DNA from 2 places in the Kitasatospora sp. NPDC032121 genome. Region 2 is predicted to be linked to the other one. Evidence: riboswitches for the same ligand, from Rfam matches in the RefSeq annotation. Region 2 holds a riboswitch; the other holds the start of a gene.
The links. A riboswitch is a leader RNA that binds a small molecule or an ion and turns the genes downstream of it on or off. The one in region 2 is predicted to bind glycine.
Positions count from the first base shown of each region.

Region 1 (10,357 bases), on a different contig from region 2:
GCCCAGTGCCCATCCCGGAGGGGGATCCCCATGTCCACGGAGCAGAACCTGAAGGTCGCCGTCCTCGTCGGCAGCACCCGCGAGGGCCGTTTCGGCCCGGTGGTCGCCGACTGGCTGCTCGGCCACCTCGAAGCGCGCGGCGACCTGACCGCCGACCTGATCGACCTGGTGGAGACCCCGCTGCCCGTCACCTTCCCGTCCTTCGGCGGCGAACCGGCGCCGGGCGACGCCGAGTTGCTGGCCGCCGTGTCGCCCCGGCTGGAGGCGGCCGACGCGTTCGTGATCGTCACGCCCGAGTACAACCACAGCTTCCCGGCCCCGCTGAAGAACGCCATCGACTGGCACAACCGGCAGTGGCACGGCAAGCCGGTCGGCTTCGTCTCGTACGGCGGCCTGTCCGGCGGCCTCCGTGCTGTCGAGCAACTCCGCGTGGTGATGGCCGAGTTGAACGCCGCGACGATCCGCAACACGGTCAGCTTCCACAGCGCCGCGCAGTGCTTCGACGCCGACGGCAGGGCGGTCGACCCGGCCGCCGACGCGGCCGCCAAGACCATGCTCGACCAACTCACCTGGTGGGCCCAGGCGTTGCGGGACGCCCGCCGGGCCCGCCCGTTCGCGGCCTGAGCCGGGGGAGTCCCGAGCCAGGGGAGTCCTGAGCCGGGGAAGGCCCGGGGAAACGCGAAGGCCCCCGGGTGGAGGGGAACTCCGCCCGGGGGCCGTCAGGCCGCCGCGATCAGCACTCGATGACGTTCACGGCGAGGCCGCCGCGCGAGGTCTCCTTGTACTTGATCTTCATGTCGGCGCCGGTCTCCTTCATCGTCTTGATCGCCTTGTCCAGCGAGACGTGGTGCCGCCCGTCGCCGCGCAGCGCCATCCGGGCCGCGGTGACGGCCTTGACCGAGGCCATGCCGTTGCGCTCGATGCAGGGGATCTGGACCAGGCCGCCGACCGGGTCGCAGGTGAGGCCGAGGTTGTGCTCGATGCCGATCTCGGCGGCGTTCTCGACCTGCTCGGGGGTGCCGCCGAGGACCTCGGCGAGGCCGCCCGCGGCCATCGAGCAGGCGGAGCCGACCTCGCCCTGGCAGCCGACCTCGGCGCCGGAGATGGAGGCGTTCTCCTTGAAGAGCATGCCGATGGCGCCGGCCGCGAGGAGGAAGCGGACGATGCCGTCCTCGTCGGCGCCCGGGATGAAGTTCAGGTAGTAGTGCAGGACGGCCGGGATGATCCCGGCGGCACCGTTGGTCGGCGCGGTGACCACCCGGCGGCCGGAGGCGTTCTCCTCGTTGACCGCCATCGCGTAGAGGGTCACCCACTCCATCGCGTTGGCCGGCCCGATGCCCTCGGCGCGCAGCGTCCGCGCCGCGGCGGCCGCCCGGCGGCGGACCTTCAGGCCGCCCGGCAGGATGCCCTCGCGGGTCATGCCGGCCCGCACGCACTCCTGCATCACGGACCAGATCTCCAGCAGCCCGGTGCGGATCTCCTCCTCGCTGCGCCAGGCCTTCTCGTTCTCCAGCATCAGGCCGGAGATGGACAGGCCGGTCTCCCGGGTGAGGCGCAGCAGCTCCTCACCGGTGCGGAAGGGGTAGCGCAGCGCGGTGTCGTCGGGCTTGACCCGGTCCGCGCCGATGGCGTCCTCGTCCACCACGAAGCCGCCGCCGACCGAGTAGTAGGTCTTCTCCAGCAGGGTCGAGCCGTCCGCCGCGTACGCCCACAGGGTCATGCCGTTGGCGTGGTACGGCAGCGAGCGGCGGCGGTGCAGGACCAGCTGGGTGTCCGGGTCGAAGTCGATGGTGTGCTCGCCGAGCAGGCTGATCCGCTTCTCGGCGATGATCCGCTCGACGTCCTTGTCGGCCTGGTCGACGTCGACGGTGCGGGGCGAGGCGTCCTCCAGGCCCAGCAGGACGGCCTTCGGGGTGCCGTGGCCGTGGCCGGTGGCGCCGAGCGAGCCGTACAGTTCGGCGCGCACGCCGGTGACCCCGTCCAGCAGGCCCTCGGAGCGCAGTCGGCGGGCGAACATCCGGGCGGCGCGCATCGGGCCCACGGTGTGGGAGCTCGACGGGCCGATGCCGATGGAGAAGAGGTCGAAGACGCTGATGGCCACGGGGGACGTCCTTGTCTGGTCTCGTGGAAGGACTTGCAGGCAGGGGAGGGCTGACACGGGACGGGGCACCGCACGCACTGTCCAGTGTGCGCGGTGCCCCGGGGTCCCCAGGTACGCCGGCGGGGTGAGGCCGGTCACCTGATCCTGAGCCCGACCGGGCCCTGGAAGGACTACTCCTGGTTGGCCAGGTTGGGGTACAGCGGGTACTTGTCGGCCAGGGCGGTGACCCGGGCCTTGAGGGCGGCGGCGACGGTCTCGTCGAAGGCGGGCTTGAGCGCCTCGGCGATGATGTCGGCGACCTCGCGGAAGTCCTCGGCCTGGAAGCCGCGGGTGGCCAGGGCCGGGGTGCCGATGCGCAGGCCCGAGGTGACCATCGGCGGGCGCGGGTCGTTCGGGATCGCGTTGCGGTTGACGGTGATGCCGACCTCGTGCAGCCGGTCCTCGGCCTGCTGGCCGTCGAGCTGGCTGTTGCGCAGGTCGACCAGGACCAGGTGGACGTCGGTGCCGCCGGACAGCACGCTGGCGCCGGCCTCGGCCACGTCGGCCTGGAGCAGGCGCTCGGCGAGGATGCGGGCGCCGTCCAGGGTGCGCTGCTGGCGCTCCTTGAACTCCTCCGAGGCCGCGATCTTGAAGGCGACCGCCTTGCCGGCGATCACGTGCTCCAGCGGGCCGCCCTGCTGGCCGGGGAAGACCGCGGAGTTGATCTTCTTGGCGAGCTCGGCCTTGGACAGGATGACGCCGCCGCGCGGGCCGCCCAGGGTCTTGTGGGTGGTGGTGGTGACCACGTCCGCGTACGGCACCGGGTTCGGGTGCAGCCCGGCGGCCACCAGGCCGGCGAAGTGCGCCATGTCCACCATGAGCAGCGCGCCGACCTCGTCGGCGATCCGGCGGAACGCGGCGAAGTCGAGCTGGCGCGGGTAGGCCGACCAGCCGGCGATGATCAGCTTCGGCTGGTGCTCCTTGGCGAGGCGCTCGACCTCGGCCATGTCGACCTGGCCGGTCTTCTCGTCCACGTGGTACGCGGCCACGTTGTAGAGCTTGCCGGAGAAGTTGATCTTCATGCCGTGGGTCAGGTGGCCACCGTGGGCCAGGCTCAGGCCCAGGATGGTGTCGCCCGGCTGGATCAGCGCGAACATCGCGGCGGCGTTGGCCTGCGCGCCCGAGTGCGGCTGGACGTTGGCGTGCTCGGCGCCGAACAGGGCCTTGATGCGGTCGATCGCGATCTGCTCGACCACGTCGACGTGCTCGCAGCCGCCGTAGTAGCGGCGGCCGGGGTAGCCCTCCGCGTACTTGTTGGTGAGGACCGAACCCTGCGCCTCCATGACCGCCACCGGGGCGAAGTTCTCGGAGGCGATCATCTCCAGGGTGGTCTGCTGGCGGTGCAGCTCGGCGTCGACCGCGGCGGCGATCTCCGGGTCGAGGGCGTGCAGGGACTGGTTGAGAACCGTCATGGTGTGGTCTTCCCGGTGGAGGAGAGCGGAGGGACGGTAGGGGCGGGCCGACGAGCGGCCCGCCCGGTCACGGGCTGGTCAGCCGCCGATGAAGGCGGTGTACTCGTCCGCGCTGAGCAGCGTGTCGGTGGCCTCGACGCGCACCTTGAACAGCCAGGCGCTCCCGAACGGGTCCGCGTTCACGGAGGCCGGGTCGTCGATGACGTCCTGGTTGATCTCGGTGACCTCGCCGGTGGCCGGGGAGAACAGGTCGCTGACCGACTTGGTGGACTCCAGCTCGCCGCAGGTCTCACCGGCGGTCACGGTGTCGCCGACCGCGGGCAGCTGCACGTAGACGATGTCACCGAGCGCGGTGGCGGCGTGCTCGGTGATGCCGACCGTGGAGACACCGTCCTCGGCGGCCGTCAGCCACTCGTGCTCCTTGGTGTACTGCAGGTGCTGGGGGTTGCTCATGGCGTCATTCTCCAGGATGGGAAGCGGGCACGACGAAGCGGGCCGCCGCGCGGACGGCTGCGACGTGCGTGTATGGGAAAAACGGGGGCGGGACGAAGGCTCAGCGGGCGCGCTTGTAGAACGGCAGCGCCACGACCTGGACGGGCTCGTGCTTGCCGCGGACGTCCACCGCGACGGTGGTGCCGGGCTCCGCGTGGGCGGCGTCGACGTAGGCCATCGCGATCGGCCGGCCGAGCGTCGGGGACGGCGCGCCGGAGGTGATCCGGCCGATCGGCTCGCCCTCGGTGGAGACCACGGTGTAGTCGGCGCGCGGCACCCGCTTGCCCTCGGAGACCAGGCCGACCAGCTTCTTCGGCGGGTTGGTCTCGGCCGCGGCGGCGGCCTGCTCCAGCGCCTTGCGGCCGATGAAGGCGCCCTCGTTGGTGGTCTTGTCGAAGCGGACGACCCGGCCCAGGCCGGCGTCGAACGGGGTCAGGTCGGTGGACAGCTCGTGCCCGTACAACGGCATGCCGGCCTCCAGGCGCAGCGTGTCGCGGCAGGACAGGCCGCACGGGATCAGGCCGTGGCCCTCGCCGGCGGCGGTCAGCGCCTGCCAGACGGGCTCGGCGTCGACCGGGTGGCAGAAGATCTCGAAGCCGTCCTCGCCGGTGTAGCCGGTGCGGGCGAGCAGCACGTCGCGGCCGGCCACCCGGGCCGGGAGGATCGCGTAGTACTTCAGGCCGGGCAGGTCGGCGTCGGTGGTCTTCGCCAGGATGCCGGTGGCCTCCGGGCCCTGGACGGCGATCAGCGCGTAGGTGTCGCGGTCGTCGGTGACGACGGCGTCGAAGCCCTTGGCGCGGGCGATCAGCTCGTCGAGGACCAGCTGGGCGTTCGAGGCGTTGGCGACGACCAGGAAGGCGTCCTCGCGCAGGCGGTAGACGATCAGGTCGTCCAGGATGCCGCCGTCCTCGGCGCAGATCATGGTGTAGCGGGCGCGCAGCACGCCGAGCGCGGAGACGAAGCCGACCAGCGCGTGGTCCAGCATCTCGCCGGCCTGCGGGCCGGTGACGGTGATCTCGCCCATGTGCGAGAGGTCGAACAGGCCGGCCTTGGTGCGGACGGCGAGGTGCTCCTCGCGCTCGCTGCCGTAGCGCAGCGGCATGTCCCAGCCGGCGAAGTCGGTCATGGTCGCGCCGAGGGCGCGGTGCAGCGCGTCGAGCGCGGTCAGGCGGAGGGACGACATGGCCAGGAACTCCTCGGTCGGGGCACTCAGGGGTGCACGCACCGGATCGGACCCGCTCGGGGGCCGACCCTGCGCGCGGGCATGCGGCGGCGTGGGTCTCCCCATCTGTCGTCGAACCTGAGAGCTTCACCGCCCCGCCGCCCGCAGCCGTTTCCAGCTTGGGGGACAGCATGGCGGCTTGCACCGTGGGTGGGCGTACGACAGGGCCGTGCGCCGCTTTCCAGATGTGCCTAACCCGTGCGGTAGGGGTGCCTGAGAGATTCCGGGGAGGACTTGCTCCTTCGGCGCCGGCTGTGCCTGAGCGGCACTCCGGGCTCTCCCGCGCGGGTTCGAGCGGCCGGTGTGGAGTTGTAGGGGCCCGCGGCGCATGCCGTCGGACGGGCACATCATGGCACGTCCCGGGCGACGAGGGGAGGGGGGACCCGGTCACACCGCGTGGTATCCGGACACGGGCCCCGGACGGCACCCGGACACGAGGCCGGGCGGGCCCGAGGCCGGGCCCCGGACGGCACCCGAACACGAGCCCTAAAACGGCACCCGAACACGAGCCCTAAAGAGGAAGGCCCCGGGGCCCTAGACTGCTGCGCGTCGGCGCAGCAGTGGGCGGCCGACCGGCAGAGGGCGGAATCGGCGGCGCATGGGGTACCCGGTGGAGCAGCAGCAGGGGTGGGGCGGTCCGGAGGAGGCGCCGGCGGGCGGCTCCTGGCCGGCCAACGAGCTGGAGCAGGTGCTGACCGCGGCCCTGGGGGACCCGGGCGCGACGCCGCGGGTGATCGAGGTGCTGGCGCGCAGCCAGGTGTGGGTGCCGCTGCCGGCCGGGGCCGACCCGCAGGGGCAGTCGCTGGACCTGCCGACCATCGAGCTGGGCGGCGACCCGTACGTGCCGGTGTTCTCCTCGCAGGAGGTGTTCCTCCAGCAGGCGCCGGGGATGGCCTTCGCGATCGCGCCGGTGTGGGAGTTCGCCCGCGGGTTGCCGCTGGGCCTGGGCATCGCGGTGAACCCGGAGGCGGCGGTGGGCATCCCGGTGCCGCCGCAGGGGGTCGCCGAGCTGCGCCGCGGTCCGCGCGCGGACCGCTGGGAGGGCGCCGGCGACGCGTCGGAGCCGACCGGCGGGCGGGTGGCGTTGCGCGAGCCGGTGCCGGGCGAGGACCCGGAGCACTTCCTGGCCGCCTGCCGGAGCGAACTGTCCGCGCTGCCCGGGGTGCTGACCGCCCGCAGGGCGCTGGCCAGCATCGAGGGCGAGCCGACCGTGATGTTCGTGGGCGTCCAGCTGGACCCGGCGGCACCGGCCGATCCGGCCGCGGTGAACGAGGCACTCGGGCGAGCCCTGGGAACCGCGCCGCTGCCCGGCGGCGTCCACCTCGTACTGCTCGACCTCGCCGACGACCCGGTGGTCGAGTGGCTGCTCACCCGGGTGCAGCCGTTCTACGCGCGGGTCTGAGCGGGGTCCGTATCAAAGGCACGTCGCCGTGGCGGTGGCCGGTGCCGCGCCATAGGGTGCGTGCAGACGGCCGACGGGTCGGCGGGTTGAGGGAAAGAGGCGCGGCGAGGTGGGCGCATGAGTGCGGGAACGGGAGCGGGCGGTGTGCCGGGGCCCTGGGGCCAGGCACCGGCCGGGCGCCCGGGAGCTGATCCCGGCGCGTTGGAGCGCGCCCTGCGCGATGTCGCGCCGGAGCGCTACGACGCGTACGAGCGGCTGCTGCACGCGCTGGCGGACGGTCAGGTCTGGATGCTGCTGTGGCACGGCACGCCGGGCAGCCCGGACGCCCAGTACGGGAACATGGAGATCAGCGGCCACGGCTACGCGCCGGCCGTCACCTCGTCCGAGCAGCTGACCGCCTCCGGCTGGGCGCGGGCCCACGAGGTGGTCTCGGGCCGGGAGATCGCGGCCTCGCTGTACCGCACCCGCTGGGGCCTGTGGCTCAACCCGCACGCGCCCGGCGGCGGCGTCGGGGTGCCCTGGGCGGACCTCCGGCGGATCGCCGCGGGCCTGGACCGGCTGCCGGCGGGGCCGTTGAAGCTGAGCGAGCCACAGCTGAACGCCCAGCCGTTCTTCGCGCTGCTGGAGCGGCAGGCCGTCGAGGTGCGTCCGGTGCGGGCGCTGCGCCGGGCCTGGGTGCAGCCCGCGGTGGGGGAGCCGTACCTGGCCATCGGCCTTGACCTGTACGAGAGTTCGCCGCCGGCCGTGGAGGCGGTGCGGGCGCTGATGCAGCGCGCGATCGCGGTGGCCCCGGAGGGGCTCGCGGTGTCCACGGTGGCGATGTCGGACGAGTACGACCCGGTGGCGCTGTGGATGCGCGCCAACGCGCGGCCGTTCTTCGACCGGGAGGCGGGGCGCCCGCCGACCGGCCCGTACCCGCCGGTGCCCCCGCCGCCGTACCCCGGGCAGTCGATGCCGGGTTACGCGTACGGCACCCAGCCGCCGGCCCAGGGCTGGCAGCAGCAGCCGCAGCGGCCGTGGCCCGGCTACCCCGGGCGCTGATCCCCAAAACCCATTCCGCGAAGCCGACTTGATTGTCCATCAAGTCGGCTTCGATGCTTTCCGGACGAATTTCCGGATGTGTGCTCAGATCATCTTGACATGGCAGTAACAGCTATGTGAAGAGGTATATGCCGAAGATCGGGGAAGTGCATGTGCGCAGATCACAGTTGGGCATCTGTCGGTTGGCAGGGCTGGCGCAAGTCAGTTCGGATGGCAGAGAGTTCTGCGCAACGCACCGCGCGTGCTGGAACCCCACAAAGGTGAGCGCGCACGCCGACAGCCCCGCCCACGCGACGCCCATCCCGCGTGGTGGCAGTGCCCGTGCACCACGCACTGCCGTCAAGACCGCTCCTCCACAGCACTTCCGCACGTCCGCAGCCGCACCGCCGAAGCCGGCGACCGGCACCCGTGGGCCGGCCACCGTCGGCGAGGGGACCAACTGACCATGACCGCATCCGTGACCACCGCCGGGAACGAACCGGAGGCACCAGCCGCCGAGAGCCCGGCCAAGAAGATCGAGGGCCGCTCCCTCGGCCAGATCGCCTGGACCCGCTTCAAGCGGGACAAGGCCGCCGTCGCCGGCGGCGTCGTGGTGATCCTGCTGATCCTGCTCGCCCTGCTGGCGAAGCCGATCGAGTCGTTGTTCGGGCTCGACCCGGACGCCCTCCACCAGGACCTCCTGGACGCCGACCTCGGTGGCCTGCCGTTCGGCGACTGGGGCGGCATGAGCGCGGACCACCCGCTCGGCATCGACCCGCTGCAGGGCCGTGACCTGCTCACCCGCGTCATCGAGGGCTCCTGGGTCTCCCTGCTGGTCGCCTTCGGCGCGACCGTCCTGTCCAACACCATCGGCACCGTGCTCGGCATCATGGCCGGCTACTACGGCGGTTGGGTCGACACCGTGATCAGCCGGGTGATGGACGTCTTCCTGGCGTTCCCGCTGCTGCTGTTCGCCATCGCGATCTCGACCTCGCTCCAGGGCGGCGCGTTCGGCCTGCACGGCCTGCCGCTGCACATCCTGGTGCTGATCTTCGTGATCGGCTTCTTCAACTGGCCCTACATGGGCCGGATCGTGCGCGGCCAGACGCTCTCGCTGCGCGAGCGCGAGTTCGTCCACGCGGCCCGCAGTCTGGGCGCCCGCGGCCCGTTCATCCTGTTCAAGGAACTGCTGCCCAACCTGGTCGGTCCGATCCTGGTCTACTCGACCCTGCTGATCCCGACCAACATCCTCTTCGAGGCCGGGCTGAGCTTCCTCGGCGTCGGCATCCAGCCCCCGCAGGCCTCCTGGGGCGGGATGCTCCAGGACGCGATCCGGTACTACCAGGTGGACCCCCAGTACATGGTGGTCCCCGGCCTGGCGATCTTCGTCACCGTGCTCGCCTTCAACCTGCTCGGCGACGGCCTGCGCGACGCCCTCGATCCCAAGAGCAACTGACCGAGCGTCATCGAACACCGCTGAACGATCGACTGACTCCACGTCAGGACCCTCCACCGCCTCCACATCCCCAAGGGGTTGATCTCACCCATGCGTAGGTCCCGTACCGTCGCCCTGACCGCGGCGGCTGCCGCCGCGGTCCTGGTCGTGACCGGTTGCACCAGCTCGTCGAAGAGCGGCGGCTCCTCCTCGGCCTCCGGCTCCGCCGGGGGCGGCGCCAACGCGGCCACCAAGAGCATCGTCAACGCCTCGGACAAGAAGGGCGGGACGGTGACCTTCGAGATGAAGGGCACCCCGGACTCGCTCGACCCGGGCAACACGTACTACGCGTACATCTACAACTTCTCGCGCCTGTACGCCCGTTCGCTGACCACCTTCAACCCGGCGCCGGGCGAGGAGGGCAACAAGCTCGTCCCGGACCTGGCCGAGTCGGAGGGCAAGCCGAGCGCGGACGGTCTGACCTGGACGTACAAGCTGCGTCCGGGCCTGAAGTACGACGACGGCACCCCGATCACCTCGAAGGACGTCAAGTACGCCGTCGAGCGCTCCAACTTCACGGACGTGCTCACCAACGGCCCGACGTACTTCCGCAACCTGCTGGTGGACAACCCGACGCCGTACCAGGGTCCGTTCAAGGACAAGGAGGGCGGCCTCGACTCGATCCAGACGCCCGATGACCTCACCATCGTCTTCCACCTCCAGCACCCGTTCGCGGACTTCGACTACCTGGTCGCCACCCCGCAGACCGCTCCGGTCCCGCAGGCGAAGGACACCGGCGCCGACTACGTCAAGCACATCGTGTCCTCGGGCTCCTACAAGTTCGAGTCCTACGAGGACGGCAAGCAGGCCGTCCTGGTGCCGAACCCGACCTGGGACAAGAGCACCGACCCGATCCGCAAGCAGCTCGGCGACAAGATCGTGCTCCGGTTCAACATCGACCAGGCCACCATCGACAAGGACCTGCTGGCCGGCAACGCCCAGGTCGACCTCGGCGGCACCGGCGTCGACCCGCAGACCCAGGCGCAGATCCTCCAGGACCCGAAGCTCAAGGCCAACACTGACAACGCCTACGGCGGCCGGCTGGTCTACCTGGCGATGAACTCCAAGCTCGCGCCGTTCGACAACGTCGAGTGCCGCAAGGCCGTCCAGTACGCGATCGACAAGGTCTCGGTGCAGACCGCCGTCGGCGGCCCGATCCGCGGCCAGATCGCCA
Region 1 covers NZ_JBVILX010000004.1:43,785-54,141, reverse strand. Annotated here, with positions in the region: gene ACZ5OX_RS14285 (NADPH-dependent FMN reductase) at 31-624, shown strand; gene ACZ5OX_RS14280 (L-serine ammonia-lyase) at 734-2,101, opposite strand; gene glyA (serine hydroxymethyltransferase) at 2,272-3,552, opposite strand; gene gcvH (glycine cleavage system protein GcvH) at 3,631-4,005, opposite strand; gene gcvT (glycine cleavage system aminomethyltransferase GcvT) at 4,106-5,227, opposite strand; glycine riboswitch at 5,458-5,559, opposite strand; gene ACZ5OX_RS14260 (enhanced serine sensitivity protein SseB C-terminal domain-containing protein) at 5,865-6,668, shown strand; gene ACZ5OX_RS14255 (enhanced serine sensitivity protein SseB C-terminal domain-containing protein) at 6,786-7,709, shown strand; gene ACZ5OX_RS14250 (ABC transporter permease) at 8,155-9,144, shown strand; gene ACZ5OX_RS14245 (ABC transporter substrate-binding protein) at 9,235-10,357, shown strand, end outside.
Region 1: it holds a riboswitch for glycine, as region 2 does, so the genes downstream of both, gcvT (glycine cleavage system aminomethyltransferase GcvT) here and gcvP (aminomethyl-transferring glycine dehydrogenase) in region 2, are expected to answer to the same signal.

Region 2 (10,357 bases):
GGCGTCGCCCAACTCGCCGACTACACCCAGGAGGACCTGTTCGCGCAGGCGCTGCGGGAGGAGGCCGCCGAGCACGCCGAGGTGGCGGCCGCGGCGCAGCAGGCCGAGGAGGAGCCCGAGGTCGTCGTGGTGCGGCGCTGGATGCCCGGACAGGACGTCCGGCACGAGGAGTTCGGGCCGGGCTGGGTGCAGGGCAGTGGCGTCGGGCGGGTCACCGTGCGGTTCGAGACGCCGTGGAGCGGGCCGGGGCGGGTGCGGACCTTCGCGGTGGACGACCCGGCGCTCGAACCCTCCCGGCCGCTGCCGCTGCGCCGGGAGGAGGGCGGGGACGAGGGCGGGGACGGCGCGTCGGACGGGGGCGGCTGAGCTGACGGGAGGCGGGCCCGCGGAGCGGGCCCGGAACGCGAAGCGGCCCCACCCGGTGGGGGAGTACCGGGTGGGGCCGATCACCGTGCCGGACCCCGTACGTTCGTGATGCCCTCGCGACGTACGGGGACCGGGGCCCCGCGCCCTGTCCCTGGGCGCGGGGGCCGGACGCCTCGTCAGGCGTCGGTCTTGACCAGCGCGGGGCTGGAGTCCTGCTGGGCCGAGCCGCCGAGGGCGGTCGGGGTGGCGGCCGACTTGGCGCCGCGGATCAGGAAGGGGACGACGCCGGCGACGATGCAGACGACGGCCGCGGTCCAGAACGCGTGCTTGTAGGCGTCCAGGGTGGGCAGGGAGAGCGGGATCTGCGGCGGCAGCTTCATGGTGTCGCCGGTCAGGATGGCGGCCATGACGGCGGTGCCGATCGCGCCGCCGACCGTGCGCAGCACGGAGTTCATGCCGTTGGCGATGCCGCTCTGCTCGGCCGGGACGGCGCCGTTGATGTAGGCCGGCATCGCGGCGAAGGCGAGGCCGACGCCGAGACCGAAGATCGCCGAGGCGGTGTAGATGTCGCCCTCGCGGCCGTGGCGCACGGCGAGGTAGGCCATCGCGACGGCGCCGAGGACGCCACCGAGGACCAGCGGCAGGCGCGGGCCGCGACGGGCGATCAGCAGGGCGCCGACCGGGGCGGCGACCATCGAGCCGATCGCGGACGGCAGCAGCATGATGCCGGCGTGCAGCACGGTGGCGGTGAAGCCGTAGTGGGTCAGCTTCTCCGGGGTCTGGGCGAAGTTGCTGATGACCATGAAGGAGCCGTACATGCCGAAGCCGATGAGCAGGCCGGCCACGTTGGTGAAGGCGACGGCCGGACGGGCCATCATCTTCATGTCCACCAGGGGGTGCGCGACCTTGGTCTCGATGATCCCCCAGACCAGGGCGACCACGGCGGCGACGGCGAAGAGGCCGAGCGTCTTGTTGGAGGTCCAGCCCCAGTGGTTGCCCTGGCTGACCGCGACCAGCAGCGCGGAGAGCCAGCCGGCCAGGGTGAGGGCGCCCAGCGGGTCGGCGCCGCCCTCCTTGTCGGTGACCGGGTCGGTCGGCACGCGGAAGGCGACCAGGGCGACGGCGATCAGGCCGAAGACCAGGCCCATCCAGAAGATCGACTTGTAGTCCCAGTGCTCCAGCAGGAGACCGGTGGCGACCAGGCCGAGGCCGGAGCCGACGCCCATCGAGGCGCTGATGGCGGCGACGCCGCCGGTCACCTTCTGCTTGGGCAGCTCGTCACGGACGATGCTGATCGCCAGCGGCAGGACACCGCCGCCGGCGCCCTGGAGGACACGGGCGACGACCAGCCAGGTGAAGGAGTGGGTGCTGACCGCCAGCGCCGAACCGGCGACCAGGCCGGCCAGCGAGATCAGCAGCATCGGCTTACGGCCCCGGAGGTCGCCGAAACGGCCCAGGAGGGGAGTCAGCACGGCTGCGGAGAGCAGGTTGGCGGTCATCAGCCAGGTGATGCTGGAGGCGGAGACGCTCAGTTCCTTGGCCAGCGAGGGCAGGATCGGGACGACCGCGGTCTGCACCACGCTGAACGACAGCATCGCCAGGATGAGGGCCGGCAGGACCCGGGCGCTGCTCTGCTTCTCGGCCGCGGTGGTGGGCTGTGGTGCCTCACTCACGGTTGCTTCCTCCCGTACATAGTGAATGAACTGAAGTAATCGTGCAGGGAGATACTTCAGAGTGTCAAATATCGAGCGGTTAAGCTTTGGCAAAGTCGAAGGGTCGGGTACGCGACAAGGGCCCCGGAACGGTGTCCGGGGCCCCTTGCTGGTGGGGGCTATCAGGCGAGCGGGCGTGCTGGGGCCGGGCGGGGGGTGTCGGGAGTGAAGGTGGACGGCGGGGTGCGGGGGGTCGTGGTGTCGTGGACCTCGACGTGCTCGCGACGGAGTTCCTCCCGGATCACCTCCTCGGTCGTGTATCGCTCGACGACCAGGCGGATCCGCTCGACGGGCGCGAGGTACTTGCGGGTCACCACGCGTTCCTCACGGAGAGTGACCTCCTCGACGGCCTCGGCGATCTCCTTGTCGGTGAGCGTGGCGCGCTCGGCCTCGCTGATCGGCGTCCGCTCGACCCGGACGCGCTCGCGGACCACCGGAACGCGGCGCTCGACCTGTTCGGTCGTCACGTACTTGCGCAGCTTCGCGGTGCCGACGACGCGCCACTCGGTGGTGACGTCCAGCCGCTCCTCGCGGCAGGTGATCTCGACCGGGCTGCTCGGGGCGGCCGTGGGGGTGCCCGAGTGCGCGGTGGCGGTCCTGGTGGCCGCCGCCGGGGCGGGCGTGGGGGCGGGCTGCGACTGCTTCGGTTCCATGGCGGGTGCGGTGGGGGCGGGCGCCGCCGCCGGCGGGGTGGTTGCCGCAGGGGTGCCGGGGATCCGGGTGTCGGCCTCCGGGGCGGTCCTGGTGCTGTCGGGGGTGACGGGCGCGGCGGCGGCAGCGGCAGCGGGGGTCCTTGCCGGGGCGTGCTCGGGGGAGCGCTCGGGGCTGTGGAAGGTGAGCGGCTTGGCGGGGGCCGCGGCGGTCGTCGTGGCGGCGGCAGTGGCCGCCGTGGTGCCGAAGTCGAGGTCGGGCTGCTTGGTCCGGTTCCCGTTCTCGCCGTTCGGACGGCTGTCCATCGGGGTGTCGAGCCCGTAGTAGCGGTAGAGCTGTAGCTCCTGGGCGGGGGACAGGTGCTGGCCGACGCCGAAGTCCGGTGACTCCTTCACCAGCGACTTGTCGTACGGCACCCGCAGTTCGTCGCCCGCGAACTCGCTGGTGGTCAGTGGGACGAAGGCGTCCCGGCCGAAGATGCCGGTCCGGATCGCGGCCCACTCGGGCCGGCCGGTGGCGTCGTCCAGGTAGACCTCGTCGACCGTGCCGATCTTGTCTCCGTTGCGGTCGACGGCCTTGTGACCGATGAGGTCCCGGGGGTCGATGTCGGTCTGCACTTCTTTCCTCCCGCGTGCGCTGGGCCTGCGGAACTCCCGCAGCAGGGCGGCCGGAGCACCCGTCCTGTCCGCCACTTCACACCAAATGCCATGAATCGGACGGGCGCGAGCGGGGTGCGCCGGACGGGGTCGCGCGATCGACCGTCCGGGGGACGCGCGTAGACCTCGAGTGACCCGACGCACCCGTGATCGGGCGGCCTCCCGCTGGTACCCTGGGCGGCGACCGCAGAGCCCGCTCGGGAGAGTCTCCGACAACGAAAACCGCTGGTCGGGGCGCCGAAGGAGCAACTCCTCCCCGGAATCTCTCAGGCATCCGTACCGTGTGGGGTAGGTCACTCTGGAAAGCAGGGCAGGAACGTCGGCACGGAAGCCGGCGATCACCACCCTCACCGACGGTGCAAGCCGGCGGAGCGCCCACAGCGCCCCGTGCGGGTGAAGCTCTCAGGTCCCGATGACAGAGGGGGAGGCCTGTCGGGTCCGCCCGCCCAGGCTTGTCCGCCGCCCGCAGCGGCGAGGCCGGCCGGCGTGCGTACCCCCGCCGGTCCGTGACCAGGAGGCCTCGACCACCATGAACGCCCAGCCGAACGCGGGACGCCCCACCGGCGCCTCGACCCTCACCGAGCTTGAGCTGGCCAGTCCCTTCGAGAACCGCCACATCGGCCCCGACGCCGCCGCGCAGGAGAAGATGCTGGCGTCCGTCGGCTACGGCTCGCTGGACGAGCTCGCCGCCACCGCGGTGCCCGAGGCGATCCGTTCCATCACCGCCCTGGACCTGCCCGCGGGCCGGACCGAGGCCCAGGTCCTCGCCGAGCTGCGCGAGCTGGCCGGCCGCAACCAGGTGCTCCAGCCGATGATCGGCCTGGGCTACTACGGCACCTTCACCCCGCCGGTGATCCTGCGCAACGTCATGGAGAACCCGGCCTGGTACACCGCCTACACCCCGTACCAGCCGGAGATCTCGCAGGGCCGCCTGGAGGCGCTGCTCAACTTCCAGACCCTGGTCTCCGACCTGACCGGCCTGTCGACCTCCGGCGCCTCGCTGCTGGACGAGGGCACCGCGGCCGCCGAGGCGATGGCGCTCGCCCGCCGCGTCACCAAGGTCAAGGGCGGTGTCTTCCTGGTCGACGCCGAGACCCTGCCGCAGACCCTCGCGGTGATCAACACCCGCGCCGTGCCGACCGGTGTCGAGGTCGTCGTCGCCGACCTGTCCGAGGGCATCCCCGCCGAGATCGCCGAGCGCGGCGTCTTCGGCGTGCTGCTCCAGTACCCGGGTGCCACCGGTGTGGTCCGCGACCTCGCCCCGGTGATCGAGCAGGCGCACGGCCTGGGCGCGATCGTCGCCGTCGCCGCCGACCTGCTGGCGCTGACCCTGCTCAAGTCCCCGGGCTCGCTGGGCGCCGACATCGCCTGCGGCACCACTCAGCGCTTCGGCGTGCCGATGGGCTTCGGTGGCCCGCACGCCGGCTACCTGTCGGTGCGTACCGAGTACGCCCGCTCGCTGCCCGGCCGCCTGGTCGGCGTCTCCGTCGACGCCGACGGCAACCGCGCCTACCGCCTGGCGCTGCAGACCCGCGAGCAGCACATCCGCCGCGAGAAGGCCACCAGCAACATCTGCACCGCCCAGGTGCTGCTCGCCGTGATGGCCTCGATGTACGCCGTCTACCACGGCCCGGACGGCCTGGCCGACATCGCCCGCCGCACCCACCGCTACGCCGCCGCCCTCGCCGAGGGCCTGCGGGCCGGCGGCGTCGAGCTGCTGCACGGCGAGTTCTTCGACACCGTCACCGCCGTCGTCCCGGGCCGCGCCGCCGAGATCGCCGCCGCCGCCCGCGCCAACGGCATCAACGTGTACCAGGACGGCGAGGACCGGATCTCCGTCTCCACCGACGAGACCACCACCCGCGAGCACCTGGCCGGCGTCTGGGCCGCGTTCGGCGTTCCCGCCGGCGAGGTCGCCGAGGGCGCCGAGACGCTGCCCGCCGCGCTGCTGCGCGAGGACGAGTACCTGACCCACCCGGTCTTCCACAGCCACCGCTCGGAGACCGCCATGCTGCGCTACCTGCGCCGCCTGTCGGACCGGGACTACGCGCTGGACCGCGGCATGATCCCGCTGGGCTCCTGCACCATGAAGCTCAACGCGACCACCGAGATGGAGGCGGTGACCTGGCCGGAGTTCGGCCAGCTGCACCCCTTCGCGCCGATCGACCAGGCCCAGGGCTTCCTGACCCTGATCCGCCAGCTGGAGCAGCAGCTGGTCGAGGTGACCGGCTACGACGCCGTGTCGATCCAGCCGAACGCGGGTTCCCAGGGCGAGTTCGCCGGTCTGCTGGCCGTGCGCGCCTACCACCACGCCAACGGCGACACCCAGCGCGACGTCTGCCTGATCCCGTCCTCGGCGCACGGCACCAACGCGGCCTCCGCGGTGATGGCCGGCATGCGCGTGGTCGTGGTGAAGACCCTGGCCGACGGCGACGTGGACGTCGAGGACCTGAAGGCCAAGATCGAGCAGCACCGCGACAACCTCGCCGTGCTGATGGTCACCTACCCGTCCACCCACGGCGTGTACGAGACCCAGATCACCGACATCTGCGCCCTGGTGCACGAGGCCGGCGGCCAGGTCTACGTGGACGGCGCCAACCTGAACGCCCTGGTCGGCCTGGCCAAGCCGGGCAAGTTCGGCGCGGACGTCTCGCACCTGAACCTGCACAAGACCTTCTGCATCCCGCACGGCGGCGGCGGCCCGGGCGTCGGCCCGGTCGCGGTGCGCGCCCACCTGGCGCCGTACCTGCCGAACCACCCGCTGCAGGCGGAGGCCGGCCCGGCCACCGGCGTCGGCCCGGTCTCGGCCGCGCCGTGGGGCTCGGCGGCCATCTTGCCGATCTCCTGGGCGTACGTCCGGCTGATGGGCGGCGAGGGCCTCAAGCACGCGACCCAGGTCGCGGTGCTGAACGCCAACTACATCGCCAAGCGTCTGGCGCCGCACTTCCCGGTGCTCTACACCGGTCCGGGCGGGCTGGTCGCGCACGAGTGCATCATCGACCTGCGTCCGCTGACCAAGGAGACGGGCGTGACGGTGGACGACATCGCCAAGCGCCTGATCGACTACGGCTTCCACGCGCCGACGATGTCCTTCCCGGTGGCCGGCACGCTGATGATCGAGCCGACCGAGTCCGAGGACCTGCACGAGATCGACCGGTTCTGCGACGCGATGATCACCATCCGCGCCGAGATCGACAAGGTCGGCTCGGGCGAGTGGGCGGCCGACGACAACCCGCTGCGCAACGCGCCGCACACCGCCGCCACGCTGGCCGGCGACTGGGCGCACGGCTACTCGCGGCAGGAGGCCGTCTTCCCGGCGGGCGTGAACCCGGCGGACAAGTACTGGCCGCCGGTCAGCCGGATCGACGGCGCGTACGGCGACCGCAACCTGGTCTGCTCCTGCCCGCCGCTGGACGAGTACGGCGTCTGACCGGACCGGGCCCGCGGGCCCGGATCGGACGGCAGGGCCCCGGCGGAGTCTTCCGCCGGGGCCCTGCCCGTTTCGCCGGCCGAGTCGGCGGCTGCCCCCGCCGGCCGGACCGGCCGGACCGTTCGGTCAGGCCGCGTGGGCGACGGGACGGCGCGGGGCGATCACCCGGCCGTCGGGCAGCAGTTCTCCGGTGTCCTCGAACAGGACGACGCCGTTGCAGAGCAGGCTCCAGCCCTGCTCCGGGTGGCGGGCCACCGAGACGGCCGCCTCGCGGTCCTCGGACTCGGCCGACGGGCACTCAGGACGGTGCTGGCACATACGCGTACCCTCGCTTCGCTCTGCGATCCTCCCCGTGGTGCGGTCGCCGGAGGTGGTGCCGTCCGGGACCGCCGCGGTGGTCGGATCCTGTCCGCACGCCGGCCAAGTGTGGACCGGCGCTCAAGTGGGTAGGACAGGGGGTCCTTCCACGCTGGTTCCCAGTGTCGGCATCCTGGGACCCGCGCGCAGGGATTTCGTGACATGCGCCACAACTCCCGGGTAGAGATCACCCGTTCAGGTGGGACCGACGGGAAAGAGCACACCGGTGGGTCAGCCGGGGCATGACCCGATGGGGCCATGCCGGATGGTCCGGACGGGTGATCGCCGTTCGGGTGAGGGTCCGCGGGCGCACGGGCGCGGGCACGGGTGGCGGCCGCCGGGCGCGTGGGCCCGGCGGCCCGTGGGGCACCGGCCGGTCAGGAGGAGCCGAGCAGCAGCGGCCTGGCGAGCGGGGTGCGGGCGAGCAGCGGCAGCAGTTCGGCGGCCGGGCAGGCGCGGTGCGCGGTGACGCCGAGCGGGGCCGGGGCGAGGGGGATCAGCAGATCGGCGGCCGGGTCGCCGTCGGGACTGTGCAGCCAGAGCGCCGTGGCGTACTGGCCGGGGAAGGTCAGCAGCCGGGGCTGCCGGCGGGTCCGGGAGTTCTGGGCGAGCTGCCAGGCCTCGCGCAGTGCCCGGACCGTCGAGTCGAGGTAGGGGCCCGCGGTGAAGTGGGAGAAGCTGTGGCCCTCGGCGCTCTGCACCACCTCGGCGGCGGCGGCCACCTCGGGCCCGTCCTTGATCAGGAAGCGCCAGCCGGTGCGGCGGGCGGCCGGGAGCTCCGGGCGCGGGCCGTTCAGGACGTGCACCGCGAGCGGGTGGGCGGGGAGCAGTGGGCCGGTCGGATGGCGCAGTGCTGCGGCGGCGGGCTGGCGCAGCGCGGTCTCCGAGTCGAGCGCGCCCAGGACCGCGCGCAGCGCGCTCGGCGGGGGCTGGGGGGTTTGCAGAGTCATGGCGGGTCCGCCTCTCCAAGCGAGATCGGCGTGCGAGTGCGTCATACCGGCGTGGCGAGGCGACGCGTCTTCGGTGACGGGGCCCGGCCGTGTCCGGTTGTGCAGGATCGCGGAGCCGGCACGGTCGCCGCCGTCGACGAGGGCTTCTGGGCGGGGCGGACCGGCCGGAGCGCTGTGCCAATTCGAACAGGTGCGCAGGGTGATCTGTTTATCACAGGCTGTGGTGCCGAGCAAGTCCATAGTTCGTCTGATTTTCCGTCAGATGCCTTGCAATGCAAGCCAGTACACGTGTTCGGGTATCGATCTTCGAGGTGGGCATGATGCTTGCACGGTCGGTCGACCGGGTGCTCGACGGGGTGGCTCTGGAGGAGGGGACCGTGGGCGAGAAGGTCGTGGCTACTCGGGCGGAACTGGCGGACCGGCAGCAGTACCGGCGCAAGCTCCACACGTGTCTCGAAACACTCGGACGGATGATCCGGGAGGACCGCTTCGACCGTCCGCGGGCGGTGATGGGCCTGGAGATCGAGCTCAACCTGGCCGACGAGCAGGGCCTGCCGGCCATGAACAACGCGCAGGTGCTGAGCGCGATCGGCTCCAGCGACTTCCAGACCGAACTGGGCCGGTTCAACATCGAGGTCAACATCACGCCCCACCGGCTCTGCGGGCACGTCTTCGAGGAACTGCGCGAGGAGATCGACACCGGGCTGCGCTACGCCGACCGGCGGGCCGCCGAGGCGGGCGCCAGGATCGTCATGGTGGGCATCCTGCCGACCCTGGAGCACGCCCACACCGGGCTGGACGCGATGAGCCACAACCAGCGGTACAGCCTGCTCAGCGACCAGATCCTGGCCGCCCGCGGGGAGGACATCGCGCTGGACATCGAGGGGGTCGAGCACCTCCAGCTGGAGTCGATCACCATGGTGGCCGAGGCCGCCGCCACCTCGCTCCAGCTGCACCTCCAGGTGACCCCGGAACGGTTCTCCTCGGTCTGGAACGCCGCCCAGGCGATCTGCGGGCCGCAGCTCGCGCTCGGCGCCAACTCGCCGTTCCTGTTCGGGCGGGAGCTGTGGCGGGAGACCCGTCCGGTGCTCTTCCAGCAGGCCTGCGACACCCGGACGGCGGAGCTCAAGGCCCAGGGGGTGCGCCCGATCACCTGGTTCGGCGAGCGCTGGGTGGACTCCGCGTACGACCTGTTCGAGGAGAACCTGCGGTACTTCCCCGCGCTGCTGCCGATCTGCGACGACGAGGACCCGCTGAAGGTGCTGGCCTCCGGCGGTGCGCCCAGGCTCGCCGAGATGCGGCTGCACAACGGCACCATCTACCGATGGAACCGCCCGGTGTACGACGTCGCGGGCGGGGTGGCGCACCTGCGGGTGGAGAACCGGGCGCTGCCGGCCGGGCCGACGGTGGCCGACACGCTGGCCAACGCCGCCTTCTACTACGGACTGGTGCGGGTGCTCGCCGCGCAGCCCCGGCCGATCTGGACCCGGCTGCCGTTCGAGCGGGCGGACGAGAACTTCCAGCAGGGCGCCCGGTACGGCATCGACGCGGTGTTCCAGTGGCCGCGCTCGGGGCGGGCCGGGCGCGGCGGCGGGCTGCAGACCGTGTCCGCGGTCGACCTGGTGCTGAACGAGCTGCTGCCGATGGCCTACCAGGGCCTCGACGAGTGGGGCGTGGAGCCCGCCGACCGGGACCGCTACCTGGGCATCATCGAGCAGCGCTGCCTGCGCCGCACCAACGGAGCGTCCTGGCAGACCGCGACCTTCCACCGGCTGCGCGAGCAGTACGGGATGGACCGGCCGGCCGCGCTCGCGGCGATGACCAGGCGCTACGCCGAACTCATGCGCGGCGGCGAGCCGGTGCACACCTGGCCGGTGGGCTGAGACCTCCCCTCCGGGGCGGCCGCGCGGCTGTGTCAGGATGATCGCTCCGGCGGTCGGCCGACGGCCGGAGCGACCGCCCCGTCCGCTGGAGCCCCCGTGACCACCGTCCCGACCGCGCCGGAGACCGCGAAGCCCACTCGTCGGCTGCTCGGCGTGGAACTGCTGATCGTCCTCGGCCTCTCCCTCGGGGCCAGCGGGATCGGCGCGCTGATCAGCTTCACCGGTTCGCTCACCGAACCGCTCAAGCTCGGCCAGCAGGTCGCCACCCTGAACGGTTCGCGGGCGCCCGGGCGGCCCTGGCTGGACCTGGTGTGGCAGCTGTACTACATCGGGCGCGGGCTGATGCCGGTGG
Region 2 covers NZ_JBVILX010000029.1:11,668-22,024, forward strand. Annotated here, with positions in the region: gene ACZ5OX_RS37295 (DNA polymerase IV) at 1-366, shown strand, start outside; gene ACZ5OX_RS37300 (MFS transporter) at 543-2,039, opposite strand; gene ACZ5OX_RS37305 (PRC and DUF2382 domain-containing protein) at 2,201-3,346, opposite strand; glycine riboswitch at 3,574-3,677, shown strand; glycine riboswitch at 3,679-3,811, shown strand; gene gcvP (aminomethyl-transferring glycine dehydrogenase) at 3,915-6,815, shown strand; gene ACZ5OX_RS37315 (DUF5999 family protein) at 6,942-7,133, opposite strand; gene ACZ5OX_RS37320 (hypothetical protein) at 7,550-8,122, opposite strand; gene ACZ5OX_RS37325 (glutamate-cysteine ligase family protein) at 8,500-10,005, shown strand; gene ACZ5OX_RS37330 (CPBP family intramembrane glutamic endopeptidase) at 10,102-10,357, shown strand, end outside.